Linked DNA regions of Hydrogenovibrio crunogenus. The protein of the gene in region 3 interacts with the protein of the main gene of each other region in a pairwise test. Links are inferred from orthologs where the notes say so. Each region holds a gene or a part of one and is shown on either strand. Other genes may lie near its edges.

The links.
Region 1: the proteins of GHNINEIG_RS08480 (region 3) and GHNINEIG_RS03700 interact in binary tests that used the Escherichia coli proteins (3 or more experiments, as listed by UniProt). The link is inferred for Hydrogenovibrio crunogenus from one-to-one orthologs.
Region 2: the proteins of GHNINEIG_RS08480 (region 3) and GHNINEIG_RS03745 interact in binary tests that used the Escherichia coli proteins (3 or more experiments, as listed by UniProt). The link is inferred for Hydrogenovibrio crunogenus from one-to-one orthologs.

The regions. Positions count from the first base shown.
Region 1 is NZ_CP032096.1:788,121-791,388, forward strand. The notes cover bases 1-2,924. They hold GHNINEIG_RS03700 (protein phosphatase CheZ), read left to right. Parts: upstream 1-1,097; coding sequence 1,098-1,751; downstream 1,752-2,924. Other genes in these bases: GHNINEIG_RS03690 (RNA polymerase sigma factor FliA), read left to right, coding at 1-578; GHNINEIG_RS03695 (chemotaxis response regulator CheY), read left to right, coding at 599-1,012; GHNINEIG_RS03705 (chemotaxis protein CheA), read left to right, coding at 1,878-2,924. In the rest of the region: more of GHNINEIG_RS03705, read left to right, coding at 2,925-3,268.
Region 2 is NZ_CP032096.1:795,532-798,785, forward strand. Bases 1-2,910 are described here. They hold GHNINEIG_RS03745 (protein-glutamate methylesterase/protein-glutamine glutaminase), read left to right. Parts: upstream 1-845; coding sequence 846-1,976; downstream 1,977-2,910. Other genes in these bases: GHNINEIG_RS03740 (CheR family methyltransferase), read left to right, coding at 1-794; GHNINEIG_RS11810 (methyl-accepting chemotaxis protein), read left to right, coding at 2,189-2,910. In the rest of the region: more of GHNINEIG_RS11810, read left to right, coding at 2,911-3,254. UniProt on the Escherichia coli protein: Involved in chemotaxis. Part of a chemotaxis signal transduction system that modulates chemotaxis in response to various stimuli.
Region 3 is NZ_CP032096.1:1,768,667-1,776,859, reverse strand. The notes cover bases 1-2,913. They hold GHNINEIG_RS08480 (chemotaxis protein CheA), read left to right. Parts: upstream 1-362; coding sequence 363-2,465; downstream 2,466-2,913. Other genes in these bases: GHNINEIG_RS08475 (hypothetical protein), read left to right, coding at 2,508-2,913; cheD (chemoreceptor glutamine deamidase CheD), read left to right, coding at 1-350. Also shown: more of GHNINEIG_RS08475, read left to right, coding at 2,914-3,074; GHNINEIG_RS08470 (hypothetical protein), read left to right, coding at 3,257-4,147; molecular chaperone HtpG, read left to right, coding at 4,361-6,253; GHNINEIG_RS08460 (S8 family peptidase), read right to left, coding at 6,307-8,193. UniProt on the Escherichia coli protein: Involved in the transmission of sensory signals from the chemoreceptors to the flagellar motors. CheA is autophosphorylated; it can transfer its phosphate group to either CheB or CheY.

The DNA of each region.
Region 1 (3,268 bases), 990 kb from region 3 along the record:
AATCTGGCATTATAGGGCTGATTGAGTCATCTCAAAAATTTGATGCGACTCAAGGTGCGAGTTTTGAGACCTATGCTGGAATCCGAATTCGTGGGGCGATGCTGGATGAGATTCGTAAAGGGGACTGGACGCCGCGATCGGTTTATCGAAAGTCCAGAGAAGTGTCTGAAGCGATTTTAAAAGTGGAATCGGAAAAGGGACGTGAGGCTCGTGATGAAGAAATTGCTGAGGTCATGGAGGTTTCGCTTGAAGAGTATTACCATATTCTTCAGGATACCAATTCAGCGCAATTGTTATCCATTGACGAGCCAGACCATGATGAGCTGGCAGAAGACCGAATGGTCGGGACAATTAAAACGCCTATTACAGAATTGGTAGAGTCCGATTTTCAGGGTGCGTTGGCAGAACAAATTAAAGACTTGCCAGAGAAAGAACAGCTGGTAATGGCACTTTATTATGATGAAGAGCTGAATTTAAAAGAAATTGGTGAAGTTTTAGAAGTCAGTGAGTCTCGTGTGAGCCAGATTCACAGTCAAGCGATAAAACGTTTGAAATCAAGACTTAGAGATTGGATTTAAAGTAGATTTGAGGAAAAAAGATGCAAATCGATAGAGATATGAATATTTTGGTAGTGGATGATTTTTCGACGATGAGAAGAATTGTCAAAAACCTATTGAAAGAGTTAGGGTTTAGCAAGTTTGATGAAGCGGATGATGGGTCAACAGCCTGGCCGATGATTCAAAGTGGTAAGTATGATTTTATTGTCAGTGATTGGAATATGCCGCAAATGACAGGGATTGATTTACTTCGTCATGTGAGAGCTGATGAAAAACTGAAAGAAACGCCTTTCTTGCTGATTACGGCAGAAGCAAAGCGAAGCCAAATATTAGAGGCCGCTGAAGCTGGGGTTGATGGTTACATTGTTAAGCCGTTCACTGCAGCAACACTGAATGGTAAAATTCAAAAGATTTTTGAGCGTGTTGAAGAGCGAAAAAAAGCAGCGGGTGCTTGATTTGCAAGTTTTTGATAAGAAGAAGTTGAAAAAGCCTTATGCACTTACTAGTGCATAAGGCTTTTTTTTTGAGTGAGGGGGAACTGTGAAAAATATAAAAATAAAACAAATAAAAACTTTATTGAAGGCCATGGAAAAAGAAGATTACGATAAAGCATCCCAAGCCTTGGATGAGATTATCGCGACTAGAGATGACAATTTATTGGAGCAAGTTGAGCAAATTGCTCAAAATTTACATGATACATTAGAACAGTTTGGCACAGATTCTTTGTTGCTTCAGCATACAAAACATGGATTGCCGGATGCCACAGAACGATTAGAATATGTAATTGAAACGACCGAAGAAGCAAGCAATAAAACACTGTCAGCGGCAGAAAATGCCATCGCTTTATTGGAAACGTTGGAATCACAAGCGACAGATGATTCTCAGAAAGAGTTAATCTCTAAAGCTCAATCCGAAGTAACTGAAATCATGATGGCTCAATCGTTTCAAGATCTTACCGGCCAAGTGCTAAACCGTGTCATCATGCTGGTGACCAGCCTTGAGCAGAGTCTGATGGAACTGATTGATAAATCAGGCATTCATATTGATGATATTCCCGATCCTTCCGATTCGGAAGAGGAACGTAAAGCACAAGAAATGAAAGGAATTGGACCTAATGTGACAAAATCCAGTCAACAGAATGCGGTTAGTTCTCAAGATGAGGTGGATGACCTTTTAGGAGATTTAGGGATTTAGAGGCTTTTGTGGATTGTTTGGTGGCATGGTCATTGCTTAATGTTTAGCAGTTAAAAATAGATGATTTGAGTGGTGGGTTTTTGACACATTGCAGCCACACGATAAAGCTTTAAGAGGGTTCACATTGTGGATGAGGAAATTTTACAGGACTTTTTAGTCGAAGCGTCAGAGTTGGTTGAACAGCTTGATGAACAGCTTGTTGAACTAGAAAACTCTCCATCGGATTCGGATTTATTGAATGCCATTTTCAGAGGGTTTCACACGATTAAAGGGGGAGCCGGGTTTTTAGGCGTCACACCGTTAATTGAAGTGTGTCATCGTGCTGAAAATGTGTTCGATAAAATTCGAAACGGTGATGTTGAATATGATTCAACGGCTGCAGATGTCATTATGCGCGCCTTTGATGCTATTTCCGATTATATTCAACAGCTTAACGACGGTGCCCGTGAACTGGAAGATGCTGATGACGGATTGTTGTCCGAATTGGATGCACTTTGGAAAGGGGGTGCAGCTCCACAAGATACTTCTGAACCTGCTCAAGAAGAAGCAGTAGCTCATCCTAAGTTGGAATTGCCGGAAGGTGTCGATCCTGATGGTGAAATTTCAGATGATGAATTTGAAGCCCTGTTAAATCAACGTGACGCGTTAACCAGCTCGGATTCTAATGAGCCAGACGCAGAAGAAGTCAAATTAGCGTTGCCAGATGATGTGGACCCTGATGGTGATATTACGGATGATGAGTTTGAAGCACTTTTAAATCAAAGAGATATGTTGGAAGGTATGCAAGAACCTCAGGAAGCAGCGCCTCCAACACCACCTGCTCCCGAGCCAGCTAAACCAACCCCTCCGCCAGCGCCTAAAAAAGAATCAAAGCCTGAAGTACCTAAGCCGGAAGCTGCTAAGGCAGCTACGGCAGAGTCGACCGTACGCGTTGATACTCGACGACTCGACGAAATTATGAATTTAGTTGGGGAGTTGGTTCTCGTTCGAAATCGCTTGCTGACGTTAAGGTCGAGTGAAGGTCCAGAAGAGGCATTATCAAATGCTGTGGGGAATTTGGATCATGTGACAACCGATTTGCAAGCATCGGTGATGAAAACTCGTATGCAGCCTGTTAAAAAAGTGTTTGGGCGTTTCCCTCGAGTTGTTCGAGACCTTGCCCGTAAACTTGGGAAGGAAATTGAGCTTGAGCTGAAAGGGGAAGAAACCGATTTAGATAAGAATTTAGTGGAAGCCTTAGCGGATCCGCTTGTTCATTTGGTTCGAAACTCGGTTGACCACGGGGTTGAGATGCCGGATGTGCGTGAGCAAGCCGGGAAACCACGTAAAGGTACGGTTATTCTAGCAGCCGAGCAGGAAGGGGATCATATTCTGTTGTCGATTACAGATGATGGTAAAGGAATGGACCCTGATGTTTTGCGTCGTAAAGCCGTTGAAAAAGGCATGATGGATGAAGTCTCAGCGAATCAGCTGGATGATAAGGCTGCTTTTGAATTAATCATGTCCGCTGGGTTTTC
Region 2 (3,254 bases), 980 kb from region 3 along the record:
ATTTCACGAGAGTTAAGACACTTGTATATGACTTCGCAGGGATCGATTTAAACGATTCTAAGAAAAACTTAGTTTACAACCGGTTAGCGAAACGCATTCGTTTTTTGGAACTGAACTCCTTCAAACAGTATTTAAACTTTGTTGAAGAGCAGGGTGAGTCAGAATTCGTTCACCTGATTAACGCTATCACCACTAACTTAACCTTCTTTTTTAGAGAAGATCATCACTTTGAATACCTCGCAAATACCGTTATTCCGGCCATTATAGAGCGCAATAAAGGTAGTAAAAAAATTCGAATTTGGTCAGCAGGCTGCTCCACTGGCGAAGAACCTTACTCTTTAGCGATTGTATTAAAAGAGACTGTTCCTGCAGGATGGGATGCCCGTGTATTAGCGACAGACTTGGATACCAATGTTGTTGAAACGGGACGTACAGGTGTTTATAAAATGGATCGCCTGAAAGGCGTTTCCGAGGCACGCAAAAAACGTTGGTTTTTAAAGGGAAGTGGCTCGATGGAAGGGTATGTCAGGGTTAAACCTGAACTACAGCAGATTATTGACTTCGGCCAAATCAATTTAATGAATGAATGGCCAATCAAAGATGCCATAGATGTTATTTTTTGTCGAAATGTCGTGATTTATTTTGATAAAGAAACCCAAGCAAGGTTATTTGACCGCTATGCTAATTTACTGCCGGATAATGGGCATTTGTTTATTGGGCATTCGGAGTCACTTTATAAAGTCTGCGATCGGTTTGAGCTTCTTGGTCAAACGATTTATAAAAAAATAAGATAAACACACAAACGCTCTGCAAAAGAGTGTGATGAATGTAAAGAAGGGGGGAAGATGTCAAAGGTGAAGGTATTAATCGTTGATGATTCTGCTTTAGTTCGACAAATGTTACAAGAGATGTTGAAGTCAGACCCAGAGATTGAAGTGGTCGGCACGGCATCTGACCCTTATGATGCAAGAGAAAAAGTGAAGCAACTTCATCCGGATGTATTGACACTGGATGTCGAAATGCCTCGTATGGATGGCGTGACGTTTTTAAAAAATTTAATGCGATTGCATCCTTTGCCGGTGGTGATGATTTCGACCTTGACCGAGAAAGGGGCGGATATCACGTTTGAAGCACTTGATTTGGGCGCGGTTGACTTTGTTGCAAAACCTAAGATTGATTTACAACATACCTTTGAAGACTATACCGATGAAATCTGCCGCAAAGTAAAAACCGCTTCCAAGGTGTCCAAATGGCAGCTTGAAAGACAATATGCACGTTATGTCGCTAACAAGGAAAGCAAGCCCAAAGTGTTGTCCAAGCCTGGGTCTTTGGTTTCTAAAGTTGTTGAGAAATTTACAACGGATGCCATTGTTCCCAAAAAAGCCCCTTCGGATTTTTCCAAACCCTCACATAAAGTGATTGCGTTAGGGGCTTCAACCGGTGGTACAGAAGCCATTAAAGAAGTCTTGATGCGCTTGCCATCAACAACCCCTGCTATCGTTATTACACAGCACATTCCGGCGTCGTTTAGTTTGCCTTTTGCGCAACGAATGAATAGCATTTCAGAAATGGAAGTGACGCAGGCAGAGGATCGTCAACCTATTTTGGCGGGGCATGTTTATATTGCACCGGGCGATAAACATTTATTGGTTGAGCGGACATCTTCTGGCTATATCTGCCGTTTAAATGACGGCCCGCCAGTAAACCGTCACAAGCCGTCGGTAGATGTGATGTTTCGTACCGTTGTGCAAAGTGTTGGCAAAAATGCGGTCGGCGTGCTATTGACAGGAATGGGAGCCGATGGTGCTAAGGGAATGAAAGAGTTGCAAGAGATTGGTGTTCCGACGATTGCGCAAGATGAAAAAACCTGTGTTGTTTGGGGGATGCCTGGAGAGGCTGTTAAGCTCGGTGCGGCTGATTATGTTTTACCCTTGGGATCAATCCCTGAAAAAATTCTGTCACTCATTAAAAAATAATCTCGCCTTTGAGTTGAGTTGTTTAAATATCTTTGCGTTTAAGCTTCCTGTTTTTAGAGAGCTTAAACCCTTGCCTTATACGTGTGTTTAATGGAAACACATCCTAATCTTTCAATAAGTTTTATATAATGACTCAAACACTTTTTTATAGAATTTTCTTGGCATGTAATATGCTTTGTATATTCAAAATATTTTGATTGGGGAAAAGATACATGTTGCAGATTATGAAGCAATATTGGGGTGCTTGGCTAGTTACCATCGTAGGTGTCGGGCTGACGTTTGTTGAGATTCCATTTATTGGCGCCATTGTGGCGGTTTTGGTGTCGGTGACATGGACACTGACCGTGGCAAGAATTGCCAGGTTAGAAAAGCAGCCTCAGCAAGTTACGACCCCGTCAGTTGCTTCCCATGCAAACGACTTTGATGCCGAAGTGATTGATGATGCATTACAGGTCATCATGAATGATATTGATGCCGTCGTTGATCAAGAAGTGGAAGTTGTTCGTGGTGAGTTATTGCAGGTTAAGGAATTGGTTGCAGAAGCGATTGAAACCTTGAACAACAGTTTCTCTGGGTTGCACAGTCAAACGCAAGCTGAATATCAGCTGGTTGTTTCGTTACTGGATAATCTTGGTGGCAGCGGAGAAGGGATGAGTATCCAAAAATTCTCTTCTGAAATTAAAGAAGTCTTAAGCTATTTGATTTCACTGTTAAAAAGCTCCAGTCAACGCAGTAATGAAACTGTCGGTAAAATCGATGATATGGTCGAGCAGATTGAATCTATCTTTATTTTGCTGGAAGACGTCAAAGGGATTGCGGATCAAACCAACTTGCTGGCATTGAACGCGGCTATTGAAGCAGCCCGAGCAGGTGAAGCCGGGCGAGGCTTTGCAGTGGTTGCTGATGAAGTAAGAAAGCTGTCTTTGAATTCCAACTTACTGAATGAGCAGATTCGTAAGCAAGCGGAAAAAGCAAAACAAACGGTTGATCATGTCCGTCAGTTAGTCAGTGATACCGCTGCAAAAGATATGCAGGAAGCCAATACGTCTCAGGAACAGGTAACAGTACTTGTTACGGATCTTGAAGATATGAATAGTGGTATTTCTAATAAACTGGGGGATGTTTCAGGCATTATTTCTGAAATTGAAGTCAGTGTGTCCAATGCGATGCGTTCATTGCAATTTGAAGATATTGTTCGTCAGTTGGTTGAACAGGTTCTTAATCACCTTGAGAACTTAAGTGGTTTCTCTCACAAAATTAATCACTTTATCGAAGAAA
Region 3 (8,193 bases):
GCAACTATGCCATGGAAAATTTAGTCAACGCGTTGCTTAACGCAGGCGCTAGAAGAGAACGGCTTGAATTTAAATTATTTGGTGGGGGACGCATCATGAGCTCCACTACCAATATCGGTTGGTACAATATTGGCTTTGCTTTTGATTATATCTATACCGAAGGGTTTAAAATTGTTTCGCAGGATATCGGAGATGTTTATCCTCGAAAAATTTTATATTATCCAAACTCGGGTAGAGTTAGAGTTCGGCGTTTGAATGCGATGCACAATCAATCATTAGCTGCTGAAGAAAGCCGTTATATTAATAATATTGGATCAAAACCTGTTGAGGGTGATGTAGAACTTTTCTGAGGAAACCATACTATGGACATGATGGAAACTTTTCGCCAGACTTACCTAGAAGAAAGTTTTGAAGGACTGGATGTGATGGAAGCCGGCCTTCTGGACTTGTCGCCAGGAACGCCTGATAATGAAAAAATTAACGAAATTTTCCGTGCAGCGCACTCAATAAAGGGTGGAAGTGGTACCTTTGGATTCACTGAAATTATCGACTTCACGCATGTTTTAGAAACGCTCTTAGATGAAATGCGTGACGGCCGTAGGGATGTTACTCAGGAAGCAACAGATACGATGTTACAAGCAGTCGATGTACTTAGAGACATGATGACGCGCTTGCAGAACCATGAAGAAATTGATGAAGCCCGAGCCAGTGAAGTCCAAAAAGACATGGAAGCCATTTTAAATGGCGGAAGTGTCGATGCTGGTTCAGAGCCGTCGTCTCCTGAAGCGCAATCGCCTGAAGAAAACCAAACGAATGCCTCTACAGGTACCGGTTCTTGGGTCATTGATTTGGTTCCAGAAAAAGAATTGTTGCAGACAGGAAATGAACCGATTCGTATTTTCCGAGAACTGGAAACGTTAGGTGATATCTCGGTTACTGTCGATGATTCTGCATTGCCTGATGTAAATGAATTAAACCCTGAAGATTTGCACTTGAAGTGGCAAGTTACCTTAACAGGTGAGGGCATTGATGAAGAAGATGTCAAAGAAGTATTTGAGTGGATTGACGGGGATGGTGCTGAAGTCAGAATTACGGCTCCTTCTATAACCGCATCCGAGTCAACGACGGCTAATGCAGAACCTGCAACGCAAGCTACCCAACAAAATGTTGCCACCGAAACGGCAGCTTCTGCAACACCGAAAACAGAAGTTAAGAAACCCGCATCAGCGGCCAAGCCTGCTCAAGCGGCGAGTGCGCCTAAGCAAGACAGTTCGATTCGTGTCGATTTAAGTAAAATTGATCAACTAGTGAACTTGGTTGGTGAGCTGGTTATTACACAATCAATGCTAAGTCAGTTTGGAGAGCAAGCTGAACAAAATGAAGATTCTGATTGGGCCGATAAGCTTAAAGAAGGGTTGACCCACCTCGAACGACATACGCGAGACCTCCAAGAAAGTGTGATGAATATTCGTATGTTACCAGTGAGCTTTGCGTTCAACCGTATGCCTCGTATTGTGCATGATGTCAGCAAGAAGCTAGGAAAGTCAATTAACTTGGTGATGGAAGGGGAAAATACCGAACTGGATAAAACCATGTTGGAAGCCTTGACGGACCCTTTAGTACATATCGTCCGTAATTCGATTGACCATGGTGTGGAGTCCCCAGAAGTTCGATTGGAAGCCGGTAAAGCTGAAACTGGCACTGTAAAAATGGCCGCTTTCCATCAAGGTGGCAACATCCTGATTCAAATAACAGATGACGGTGCCGGGATCAATGCTGATAAGGTTCGCCAAAAAGCGATTGAAAAAGGGGTGATTGAAGAAGATCACAAGATGTCGGAAGAAGAGATTATTGATTTGATCTTCCATCCTGGTTTTTCAACTGCAGATGTCATCAGTGATGTATCCGGGCGTGGTGTTGGTATGGATGTGGTTCGTCGAAATATCCGAGGGCTAGGCGGCTCAGTTGAAGTGAAAACAGAAAGAGGACATGGAAGTGTCTTTACGATTCGTTTACCTCTAACACTGGCCATTTTGGATGGGCAGTTAGCGAAAGTTGGATCAGAGACTTATGTCTTCCCGCTGGTTTCTATTGTTGAATCGATCCAGGTTGATAAATCTTTGGTGAAAGGTATTGCTGGTCAGACTGAGCTTTATAAGTTAAGAGATAGCTATATTCCGGTTATTCGTCTGCACCAAAAGCTTGGTATTAAAGATGCCAGAACAGATTTAGAAGAAGGACTGCTTGTTGTGGTTGAAGATGGCGGCAAACGTGCCGGTATTTTTGTGGATGATTTGCTTGGACAACAACAAGTCGTGATTAAAAGTTTAGAAAGTAACTTTATGAAAATCAGCAGCATTGCCGGTGCCACTATCTTAGGGGATGGAACGGTTTCATTGATTTTGGATGTCACTGAGACACTGGCTTCCCACAAGGGTGGCAATCTACAATCAAATGCTGCATAAAGTTAACGATAATAAAAAGAATAAGAGAGTTTAGAGAGTTTTATGCCATTCGCATTAGGTGCAAAAGAAGTTCAAGAAACCATTATGGTTTTAAATTTATCGGTTGCTCAGATAGAGTTGTCCATTTCAGAGGGAGATAACTCGGTTAATACCTTGATTGATTCTTTTACATATATGTCTGAACACATCGAGGCGATTGAGTTATCGAGCCAAAAAATTGCCGAGATGTCGAATGATGTTGCGGGTATTGCAGAGCACAACCAGTCTTTATTGGTTCAAACCGGTGACTTGGCGCAAAAAATGCAACAAGCGATTATTGCCTTTCAATTTTACGATAAATTAAGCCAACGATTGAATCATGTGTCGCATGGCTTATCAGGCCTGGCTGAAATTGTATCGCACGAAATGCATGCTAAAGATGAAGCGCAGTGGGAAGCGTTTAAGTCAGAAGTTCGTAAAGGCACCACGATGCGTGAGGAAGAAGAGTTGTTTGAATTGATTTTTGATGAAGAAAAACCTGCGGAAGAAGCGATTGAAATCATGAAGACGCGAATGCGCGATAGAATGAATGTCGCAGAAGAAGTTGAAGAAGAAATTGAGTTTTTCTAAGCATTAAACAATTTTGCATTATTTTACGTAAAGCGCCTTATTAGGCGCTTTTTTTATTCATTCAGAAAAATATATTAGCATTTTACGATTTTCTTAATTTGACCATAAATAAATTGAATTTTTAATCCATCAAAAAATTTATAAAAATAGAGACCCTTTTAAAAGATAAATGGATACTCTACATGAAAATTAAGTCTTTTTGGTTAGCAGGTTTGCTAACGGCTTCTTTAATGGCAAGTTCAGCATCGGCCTTTGCTGCAAATTATATGCCTTTTGTTCTAGGGACAACCTCCTCTGACTCTGTTTCAGTGGTCGCTGATAAAACAAAATCCGCGTTGACAGAAAATGGATTTGAAGTGGTCGGAACCTATAAACCAAATGCTGATACCGAAGTGATTGTGGTCACTAACGAAACCTTAAAGCAATTGGCGGCACAGTCTAAAAATGGTGGCTTCGGTGCCATGGAGCGTGTTTCGATTGTAAAACGTGGTGGTCAAACAGAAGTGTCTTACACCAACCCAGTTTATATGTGGAATGTTTATCGAATGGAAGGGAACATTGAACCTGTTCAAGCAGCAATGGAAAAAGCACTAGGTAAACAAAAAGAATTCGGTGCAGAGTCTGCATTAAGTGCTGAAGAATTAAGAGAATATCATTATAAGTTTATGATGCCTTATTTTGATGACATCGATGAGCTGGCTGAATATGGTTCTTATGATGAAGCGATCAGCACGATTGAATCCGGTCTATCAGCAGGTAAAGGTGGTGTTACAAAAGTTTACCGTATTGATATTCCAGGTAAAGAAATGTCTGTTTTTGGTGTGACGTTTGCAAAAGGCGAAGGCTCTGATAAAAATATCCTAACGCAAATCGATCAGAATGGAACTTCTCATGCTGCGCACTTGCCTTATGAAATCTTAGTGAATGAAGATGAAGCGATTGCTTTGAATGGTAAGTTTCGCATCGCGATTAATTGGCCGAGCCTTTCTATGATGGGGTCAGGTAGTTTTATGTCAATTGCTAATGCCCCAGATGAAATTAAAGCGGCTTTAGAAACGGTAACGGAAAAATAAGCCCCCATTTTTTCTTGTTATGTCGAAAAGCACCTTTTTAGGTGCTTTTTTGTTTTCAGGCAAATTAAACGAAAAAAAATGACCGTTTATACTTGAAAATACTCCTTCCTGTCCCCATTTATATCCTAAATTTTCAATCAATGGTTATATTCAAATAACCGTCTTATTCATTCATGATTTATGCTTAAACGTTAAGTTAAGGAGAAATATTCAATGAGCCATACGGAAACTCATGCGTTTCAAACTGAAGTGAATCAGTTGCTAAAACTGATGATTCATGCCCTGTACAGTAATAAAGAGATCTTTTTACGAGAGTTGGTTTCAAATGCCTCTGATGCATTGGATAAATTGCGTTTTGAATCAGTGTCAAATGATGCCTTATCAGAAGGGGAGTCAGAGCTTGCAATCCAGGTAGGGTTTGATAAGGAAGCTAGAACCGTATCGATTATTGACAATGGGATTGGGATGACGCGTGATGAAGTCATTGCTAACATCGGTACCATCGCAAACTCCGGAACAAAAAAGTTTCTTGAAAATATGACGGGCGACCAAGCCAAAGACAGTCACTTGATTGGGCAATTTGGGGTTGGTTTCTATGCGTCATTCATTGTTGCAGATAAAGTGACGTTGACCACGCGTAAAGCAGGGGATGAAAAATCAGAAGGAACCCGTTGGGAATCGACAGGCGAAGGGGAGTATACGCTTGAAACTGTTGAAAAAGAAACCAAAGGAACCGAGATCACGCTTCACTTGAAAGAAGACATGGATGAGTTCTTAGATGACTTCAGATTAAAGAACATTATCACGACGTATTCTGACCACATTAATTTCCCAATTAAAATGTGGCAAGTTAAGTTGGATGATGAAGGTAAAGAAACCGAAGAGAAAACATTAGAGCAGGTCAACAAAGCAACTGCGATTTGGACGCAGCCTAAATCTGAATTATCGGATGAAGACTACAATAACTTCTATCAAACCGTTTCGCATGATTATGAAAACCCTTTAGCTCATATTCATAATAAAGTGGAAGGAACGCTGGAATATACTTCATTGCTTTATCTTCCTAAAAAAGCACCGTTTGATTTGTATGATAGAGATCGCCGCTACGGACTAAAACTGTATGTGAAACGTGTCTTTATCATGGATGATGCCGAACACCTGATGCCGACGTACTTGCGTTTTGTTCGTGGGGTTATTGATTCAAATGACTTACCGTTGAACGTTTCACGAGAGATTCTACAAAGTAATCGTGTGGTGGATAAAATTCGTTCAGCATCGGTTAAGCGTGTCCTTGACCAGTTAGCCAAAATGGCAAAAGCGGAAGATCAATCTGATTATGAAACGTTCTGGGATCAGTTTGGTAATGTCATGAAGGAAGGGATTATTGAAGACTTTGCGAATAAAGATAAAATCGCGAAATTGCTTCGTTTTTCTTCAACGCATGAATTTTCTGGACCGGCTCAACGAGTGTCTTTACAAGATTATATTGATCGAATGGGAGAAGACCAAGAGGCCATTTACTACATTACAGCAGATACGTATGCTGCCGCAACCGGTAGCCCTCACTTAGAAATGTTCCGTAAGAAAGGCATTGAAGTCTTGTTGTTGACGGATCGTATTGATGAGTGGTTGGTTTCTCACCTGACAGAGTTTGAAGGCAAGCAGCTGAAATCCGTGACTTCTGCAGACTTAAAAGAGTTTGATGAAGAAGCAGAAAAGGAGTTGTCTGAAGAAGATAAAAAAGCGCGTGAAGCTTTAACAGAGAAAGTGAAAAAAGCGATTGAAGATCAAGTTTCCGATGTCAAAATCACACACCGCTTAACCGATTCACCGGCTTGTGTGGTGTCTGCGGAAGGTGATATCTCAGCGCATATGGCGCGCATGATGGAGCAAATGGGACAAGCGATGCCGAAGCAAAAGCCGGTGTTGGAATTGAATCCCGAACACGCATTGGTGAAAAAGCTGGACAGCTTAGAAGATGAACCGAAAGTGAAAGAGTGGTCTTTGTTCTTATTGGAGCAAGCGCAATTAGCGGAAGGGGATCAGTTGGAAAAACCAGCGGACTTCATTAAACGAATGAATGCGTTGTTAAGTGAAGTGATTTAAAACTATCCATCCGATCAAAAATAAAAAAAGCCCCAACTTGTTGGGGCTTTTTTTTAGAAAGTCGTTTTAAATTGCAGTGCGATATTTTGATCAAATTTATCTGAATAGGCGCTGACTTTGAAATGAGGAAGATTCAGATAAACCCCTTTGGCAAAGTTATCTTGTGATTCTTTGAGCGTTTGACTTTGATAATACAACCGGCCATCTCCTATGGAACGAGGAAGCGTCATATCAATGTTTAAGTCAGAAATGGTGTACTTTCCAATTACCCCAGCCTGTATGCTGGGAGCATGTAAAAAGTCCAGTTTTAAAAAAGCCGCTTTTTGATTGAGGGACATGGTATCCAATAAACCGCTCCCTTGATATTTTTCGATAGAATACTCAATTCCCGTTTTGACAAAGTCCGATTGCAGAGTGGCTTTGACGCCATGAGCAGTACGGTTGTTGGCACCATAAAAAGCGTTTGTCTGGTCCTCGCTGGAGGCAAAGTACGTCAGCGCAATGTTTTTATATTGTAATGACGTGATATACCCAGCAGCATCGTCTAACGTTGAGTTGACCTTTTGGCTATTATATTGATTCATTACATTGGTACTGAACCCAATTTGATAAGTATCTGTTGTCAACAGAATGGTTTCTAGTGTTCTATTTTGTGAAAATAAATTATGAGCAAACCCGTTAAATCCGAGTATGGGACTGTCGACATTATAACGAGAGGTTTGTTGCTTGAAACCAAGCTGCATGCCGTTTTTTAAATGCATAATACTGAGAGGTGGTGGTGACACCATTTCAATTAGTTTTTGAGAAAAGTCTGTTTCAGGTCGAGCTGTTTGGGTTGAAAAAGTGGCTTCAAAATCTCGATGATATTGATCGACAAAGGCGGCATTAAACTGTAGCGTTGAAAACCCAGCAGGTAAAGTGATTGCCGCTGCCTCTAACGGTAACGACGCAGTGCTGGTGTCAAAGCTGGCTGTACCAACCGGAGAGTAGGCGGCCTCTAAATCAACCATGCCTTGCCCATGTGTGGCTGGAGAATAATCGGGAATGTTTTTATTGGCAGTGTCCAGTAATATTTGTGCTAAGTCATTGACGCCAGTCGTAGACCATCTTTGTTTCATCAAAGCCAAAGCGCCTGATACGTTGGCAGTCGCACCAGAGGTACCTATAGAAAGCCCTCCGACAATAGTGCTGTCACCTGGCGCCACTAAAAACCGATTTTGATATTCGATGCTACTCCCTGGTGTATTGGAATAAGAAGCCAACGTGGCATCTAGATTGACAGCACCGACAAATAGAATGTTATCTGGTTGTAAGACAACGATGTCGGCATAAGTGCTTTCATTAATCGGGGCATCGAAGTCAAGGCCTTCATTACCGGCAGCATGCACAATCACCGTATTGGTGGCATCAATCTTATCAATGACGGCTTTTAATGTATTACTGAATGTGTCTGAGCTGTAGTTTTTGGGGAAGATAATTGGGGATTGGGAGAAAGAAAGATTAACAATCCGGGCATTATGATCAATGGCCCAATCAGTTGCCATGACCTGATCACCCATGTCGGTATAGCCATCTTTTGAAATCACGCCATGTACCATCGTGGCACCTGGGGCAATTCCGACAGACTGAGAGCCGATGATTTCAGCCATATCCTGACCGTGATTATTTCCTCCGGTGTCATAGGTATAAGTATCCGAAGTTTTTGCCAGCTGGTCATCATAGCGCTGGTTTTCAAGTACAGAGACATCAAAATCGACCGAACTGGGATCCGCAATCCCCGTATCGAGTACCGCAACAGTGACGCCAGAGCCATCATAACCATTATCCGACCAAACAGCGGATTTAATGAGTTCTTTGTTATCTGCAGCAACCGGGTAAGATATTGGTGTGGTTGGAATGGTGCTGGAAGACCCGCCACTGCTACAGGCTGTTAATAAACT